One region of the Brevibacillus sp. AY1 genome, then DNA from elsewhere that is predicted to be linked to it. Evidence: riboswitches for the same ligand, from Rfam matches in the RefSeq annotation. Region 1 holds a riboswitch; the other holds the start of a gene.
What was found. A riboswitch is a leader RNA that binds a small molecule or an ion and turns the genes downstream of it on or off. The one in region 1 is predicted to bind FMN.
Positions count from the first base shown of each region.

Region 2: it holds a riboswitch for FMN, as region 1 does, so the genes downstream of both, JZI27_RS04775 (ECF transporter S component) here and ribD (bifunctional diaminohydroxyphosphoribosylaminopyrimidine deaminase/5-amino-6-(5-phosphoribosylamino)uracil reductase RibD) in region 1, are expected to answer to the same signal.

Region 1 is NZ_JAFLPN010000001.1:597,358-600,769, reverse strand. It holds gene JZI27_RS03160 (riboflavin synthase) at 1-377, opposite strand, end outside; gene ribD (bifunctional diaminohydroxyphosphoribosylaminopyrimidine deaminase/5-amino-6-(5-phosphoribosylamino)uracil reductase RibD) at 379-1,491, opposite strand; FMN riboswitch at 1,620-1,770, opposite strand; FMN riboswitch at 1,908-2,055, opposite strand; gene JZI27_RS03150 (M20 family metallo-hydrolase) at 2,124-3,380, opposite strand.
Region 2 is NZ_JAFLPN010000003.1:14,916-18,327, forward strand. It holds gene proS (proline--tRNA ligase) at 1-404, opposite strand, end outside; gene JZI27_RS04775 (ECF transporter S component) at 716-1,324, opposite strand; FMN riboswitch at 1,577-1,731, opposite strand; gene JZI27_RS04780 (molybdopterin-containing oxidoreductase family protein) at 1,821-3,412, opposite strand, start outside.

The DNA.
Region 1 (3,412 bases):
GCTGTCGCTTCAATTCGAAACCGTACAGCATTGGCATGCAACTGCAGAGACAAAATGGTTCCCGTACCATCCACGTGTCCAGATACAAGATGGCCGCCAAAACGATCACCGAGCTTCATGGCCCGTTCCAGATTGACCTTTTGGCCGCGCTGGAGCTGTCGCAAACTGGTATGGCGAAGCGTTTCAGGCATGACATCCACTTCAAAATGACGCAAAGAAAAGGAGGTCACTGTCAGGCAAATACCGTTGACCGAGATGCTGTCGCCAATACTGACTCCTTCCAGCACCTTTTGAGCACGAATTCGCAAACGGCATGCCTCCTGATTTCCGGTGATGGATTCTACGATTCCGATCTCCTCTACCAAGCCTGTAAACATGTTACTGCCCCCTTCCTACCATCCACTGCGGGTACCCGACTATGCGGATGTCTTGTTCGTCTATAGGTTTAATCTCGGTATGCACCAATCTGACAGCATCGTCCATGCTGGCATATCCAATGCCGCCAAATATAGAGGGCGCTGCTTTGCCGCCCACTAGCTTGAGTGATACATAGCTGATGATTTTTTGGATTGCCTTAGCTTGCAAAAAAGCGGCGTTGATTTCTGCCCCACCCTCTACTAGCAGGGAGGTAATCCCTCTCTCCCCAAGCACGGCTAGAACATGATCGATCTGAAGTTCTCCATCAAGCGTAATCACCGTTACCCCTTTTGCGGTAAGTTCTTCTGTCTTCTTCTGGCTTGATGCTGAAGTGGTTATGATCCAGGTCTTCGCATCTTCACACTGCGTGACACGGGCATTCAGTGGTGTACGTAGCTGGCGATCCAGAATGATACGGATCGGCTGTTTTCCAGCTATGGATCCAGCATGTCGAGCCGTCAGTTCCGGATCATCCGACAATACCGTTCCGACGCCAACCAGAATGGCATCGTGCATTCTTCGCAGATCATGCACCTCTTCACGCGATGCCACACCCGTTATCCACCGACTATGCCCCGTACATGTCGCAATTTTTCCATCCAGTGTACTGGCTGTCTTCAGCGTGACAAAAGGACGGCTGGTCTGTACGTAATGGAAAAAAACTTCGTTCAGCTGTATCGCTTCCTGCTCCTGGATTCCAACGACTACTTCCAATCCAGCCTCTTTCAGCTTATCCACACCAGAACCAGCTACCAGAGGGTTGGGGTCCTTCGTAGCCACTACGACTTTTCGAACGCCAGAAGATAGAATCGCATCGGTACAAGGGGGCGTTTTTCCATGGTGGCTGCAAGGCTCCAGGGAAACGTACAGGGTCGAGCCCACTGCTTGATTTCCTGCCATCTTCAACGCATGGATCTCCGCATGCGGCTCTCCTGCTCTCAGATGAGCACCCATGCCTACAATGGTTCCATTTTTGACAACGATCGCTCCTACGAGTGGATTGGGGCTTGTTTGTCCTTTTGCAGATTTCGCCAAATCGATCGCCATGCTCATATAGTCAATATCTGTTTTCATCCATTCCTCTCCCTTTCTAGGCACGGTCGCAAGAAATAAGAAAACCCCGACACCATTCAGGTATCAGGGCATAGGGAAAGAAGCCTTGCTCTAGCCGTTTTTCAAAAACGAAGACTAGAGAAAGCACAACTCATCTTCTCCCATCCGGACTTTACCGTCGGCTCTGGAATTTCACCAGATCAGTCGTCAAACCGATCACGCTTGGATGACGAGTCGCGGGCTCAGACGCATTGCGCCATTACCGCCGGTCAGGAATTTCACCTTGCCCTGAAGATTGTGCCTATGAAATTCAGACTTTACCCTTGCCCCTCCTCTCTGAAAAAATAAAAAGCCCTTGAGCAAGATCTACTCAGGGCATCGAAAATCAAGCCTTTTTCAAGCCGTTTTTCAAAAAAACAGCTCCAAAAGACTAATCCAAATACCTTCTCCCATCCGGACTTTACCGTCGGCCTTGGAATTGCACCAAGTCAGTCGCCGCCCAAACAACAAGCGGCGAGTCGCGGGCTCAGACGTGCGTTCGTCATTACCGCCGGTCGGGAATTACACCCTACCCTGAAGGCTGGTATTCAGTTGTTGCCATTATAACATACTTTTTCAACACGTCACGCTTTGTATATTTTTCCCAGAATTCGTCAGGTTGCGCACATACGCTGCACGGTTTTGTACAACAGCTCTGTACCGCAGGCGATATCTTCGTAACTGGCATATTCTTTCGGATTGTGGCTGATCCCATCACGGCAGCGCACAAAAATCATCGCGTAATCACATACATACGAAAGGGCTAGCGCATCATGAAAAGGTCCACTCATCAGTTCTGGAGCACGAAGATTTAGTTTGGTGCTTTCTTCGCGAATGATGTCTTTGATCCAGGGGGCGCAATAGCGAGGTTTACTATTGGTATCTTCCGTAATGGTATAGCGTAAACCATGCTGCATTGCGATCTGTTCGATTTCCTGCCGCAATTCCTGCTCCCGCTGATCTCGCCTATGCAAATCAATATCACGCAAATCAACGGTGAAGCTCACTTTTTCAGGGATTATGTTGCGCGAATCAGGAAACACCTGCAGATGTCCTACAGTACCGACCGTCGGTGCTGCCGGATCGAGTTTGGCCAAATCGTTGAGAGCTACGATCACTTTTGCAGCGCCAAGCAAGGCATCCTGCCTCATAAGCATCGGTACCGAACCGGCGTGGCCAGCGAATCCTGTCATTTCTACTGTCCACCAGAGCGGTCCTGAGATCGCCGAGACGATTCCTACTGGCTCCTCCATTAAATCGAGAATCGGGCCCTGCTCAATATGCAGCTCCAAGTAAGCCCCGATCCTTCCCTGTGCATAGAGAGATTCCTCAAATCTATCTGGATCACATCCAAAATCAAGTAGCGCTTGCCTGCGTGTGATCCCGTTTTTGTCCGTGCGCTCCAGCTCGTCTGGCTCCAGCTTACCAAGGATTCCCCGAGAACCGAACAAACCTTTCTGGAACCGACATCCCTCCTCATCGCAAAAGGCAACGACCTCGATGGGCTGATCAGGCACAATTCCCCGCTCATTCATGGTTTGCAGGACTTCCAATCCTCCGAGTACCCCAATGGTTCCGTCAAATCGTCCTCCGTATGGCTGAGAATCAATATGGGAGCCGATCATCAGGATTGGGGCATCCGGATTACGACCGTCCAACCGCCCGATCAGATTGCCGAAGTGATCGATCCGTGTCTGCAATCCCGCTTCCTCCATCCACCCGCGCACCAGTTCCACACCGGCCCGGTCTTCTGCCGACAAGGCCTGCCGACATACACCCGTTTCTCCAAGTTTTCCGACCTCGGCCAATTCCTCAATTCGTCTTTTCAACCGGTCTTGCTGAATGGTAAAAGCCCCGTCTATCTGGTTCATCTTGGACTTCGCCTCCTTACTGACATCGTATT
Region 2 (3,412 bases), on a different contig from region 1:
GGCAGATCGCGATAGCTCTGTATCCACTGGCTGTACATGTGCCCGATAATGGTTTCCGAAGTCGGACGCAGCGCCAGCTTTTCTTCCAGCGGCTCTCCACCCGCCTCTGTCACCCAAGGCAGCTCTGGATTGAAGCCTTCGATATGCTCCTTCTCTTTTTGGAAAAAAGACTCGGGGATCAGCATCGGGAAATAGGCGTTGCGATGGCCCGTCTCTTTAAATCGTTTATCCATCGCCGCCTGAATTCGCTCCCACAGCTCAAATCCATCAGGCTTGAACACGATACAGCCGCGAACCGGTGTGTAGTCCATCAGCTCCGCTTTTTTGATCGCATCAATATACCATCTGGAAAAATCCTCGGACTGCGGCGTAATTTCCTTCACAAACGCTTTTTCCTGCTTCATTCCATGTCACTCCTTTTCAGAATAAAAAGCAAAAATCCCCCATCCCAAAAGGGACGGAGGATTAACTTCCGCGGTACCACCCTGATTAACGATTGGCCATAAGCCCCTCGCTCACTCAACGAACCCGATAACGGCGGGTATCCGGCACAGTTCTTCACCAGCGGCTTCAGGATGGGGTGCAGGTATGCCTGTGTATCAGCCTTCCAGACGTGGGCCGACTCTCTGGGACATGGCGAATAGCTGCGAGTCCTTTCATTGCCTTTTCAATCAGTGTATTTAAGTAAACATCTTAGCAAGCTGATGACGCGTTGTCAATTAATGGTTCTCACTTGCAAGCGCAGCGCCAGCTTGACGTACACCGGATAAGCGACCAACGCAAGCATGGCTCCCTTAAAGATATTGAACGGAACGATACCGTACAGGATCAGCGACCAGACACTGTCAGCTCCAAAGCTGGCGAGCAGCTGCTCCATCGGCATTTGATAGAGTGCTGCATAGGCAGGCAGCAGGAACCAGGCGTTCATGAATGCCATCACGACTGTCATCAGCAAAGCTCCGAGTGCCAGACCGGTGAGGAAGCCTTGCTTCCCTTTTCCGATTCGCTGCATCAGCACAGCTGACACAACGAAAATCGATCCAGCCAGCACATTGGCGATTTCACCAATGATCAGACCGTCTGTATTTTTAAACAGCATGTGCAGTGTGTTTTTCATAACCTCAATAATAATTCCCGCGACCGGACCGTACATCAGCCCGCCGATCAGAGCTGGCAAGGTGCTGAAATCCAGCTTCAAAAACGAAGGCATCAGCGGAATCGGAAACTCCAGGTATTGCAGAATGAACGCAACTGCAGCCAGCATGGGGATTGTCACCAGCCGTTGGGTTGACGTTCGCGATGAGTGCATCGCTGTTTCTTTCATGTGTACCATCTCCTCATTTTTCCTACTCCTTCTTGAGGAATGGCAACAGCTGCCGTACTTCACGCCTTGATCACCAAGCAAACGAACGAAAAAGCCCTGAGGAACAAAAGTCCCCAGGGCGGTTTTGCAGGCGTCTGACAAAGCATGTACAAAAAAGGGTACAAGAAACCAAGAGGGCTATCCAAGACGAAGCTCCCCCTGTTGCTTCTCCCGTTTGCACAGGCAAACAAGCACGTGTCATACCGTACTGTCGTCATCCTTCTCCCATCCAGACTGTACTGTCGGCTCTGGAATCACACCAGATCCTGCACTCCGTCGCTTTTGACAGCTCGGGAGGCTCGCGGGCTTAACATGCACAAGGCACGATTACCGCCGGTCGGGAATTTCACCCTGCCCCGAAGGAATGTGTAGTTGTTTTACAAGGTTTATTATATAGCGATTGTTTTTCATTTGACAATAGCTGAATGTTACCTATTTCCGATCAAAGTGCATGGAATTAATCCCACTTCGCTACAGCCACGCGTCCTGAGAAGAAGGTCGCCCCGCCTCCCATATCTGCGACACGCCCCGGCGTGAGCGCGTTGACGAAGTGCTTTCCTCCCGGCACGTCCGCCCACAAGCCTTGGCTGACCACGACACCCGGCAGTACACTTTCCCCGACAGAGACCGTAAGCTCGCACTCCCCACGATCGTTCCAGACTCGCACCAGATCCCCGTCATGGATACCAGCAGACTGTGCATCCTCCTGGTTCATGTACAGGCGCGGAATCTTCTCCATGCGGACATGCTTTTCGTTATTGGAAAACGTGGAATTGAGGAAGTTGTGGTTCGGCCCTGGAACAAACAGGTATGGATAGTCGTTATCTTCTGGCAATGGAATATACGTCGGCAGCGGCGGATAGCCTGCTGCTTCCATCCGGCTCGAATACAGCTCGATTCGACCGCTCGGTGTCGGCAAATTTTCGATAAAGCCGCGCTCTACCCGTGCCTTCGCGAATTTCTTCTCGCTCAGCACTTCAAGGTCAATTCCGTGCAAATAAGGATTTTGCGGTACGTCGAGCGCCTGCCGGATCATGTCTTCCTCTGTATCGTCGAACATAGCATCCTCAAAGCCCATTCCTTTGGCGAGCAAGCGAAATACTTCCACGTTTGACTTACTCTCCCCGTACGGAGCAATAACCGGCTGTTGAAGCTGAATGTAGTGATGCCAGTACGACGTGTAAAAATCCGTATTTTCATAGGATGAGGTCGCTGGCAATACGATGTCTGCATACCGTGCGGTTTCCGTCAGAAATAGATCATGCACGACCGTGAACAAATCCTCACGTTCCAGCCCCTGCCTCACTTTATTGCCCTCAGGTGCTACGAGCGCCGGGTTGCAGCTGTAGACGTACAGGGAGCGTACCGGGGGATCCAGCTCCAATAGCGCTTGGCCGAGCAAATTCATGTTGATGCTGCGTGTCTGTTTGTTCAGCAGTACATCCGGTCGCTGCATAGCGGTCTTGTTGTGCTCCAGAAATCCTTTGTTTCCCTTGATTGCTCCGCCGCCTTTGACCAGCCATTGGCCCGTGAGCGCAGGGAGACAGGCAATCGTCCGAACACACATGCCACCATTATCGTGATGCTGCAAGCCATTGCCGATGCGGATGAATGCTGGCGACGTCTCCCCGTAGAGTCTTGCCAGCTTGTAAATATCGTCGACAGGAACCCCTGTAATCGCGGAAACGGTAACTGGATCGTAAGCACGAACATGCTCTCGCAATTCCTCGTGACCTACCGTGTGCTTGTCTAGAAAGCCCAGGTCCACCATGTTCTCTGCAAATAAAACGTGCATCATGCCGAGAGCCAAAGCGCTGTCAGTCCCGGGTAGAATCGGAATAAACCAGTCCGCCCACTGCCCTGTCCGATTTTTGTGTACGTCAATGACCACGATTTTTGCACCATTCTTGCGTGCCTTTTCCGCCAAAACCACCTGATGCATATTCGTGCTGATCGTGTTGATTCCCCACATGATGAACAGCTTTGCATGCACTGTATCTTCTGGATCCGTCCCGAAGGCATTCCCCATCGTATAGCTGTAGCCTACCC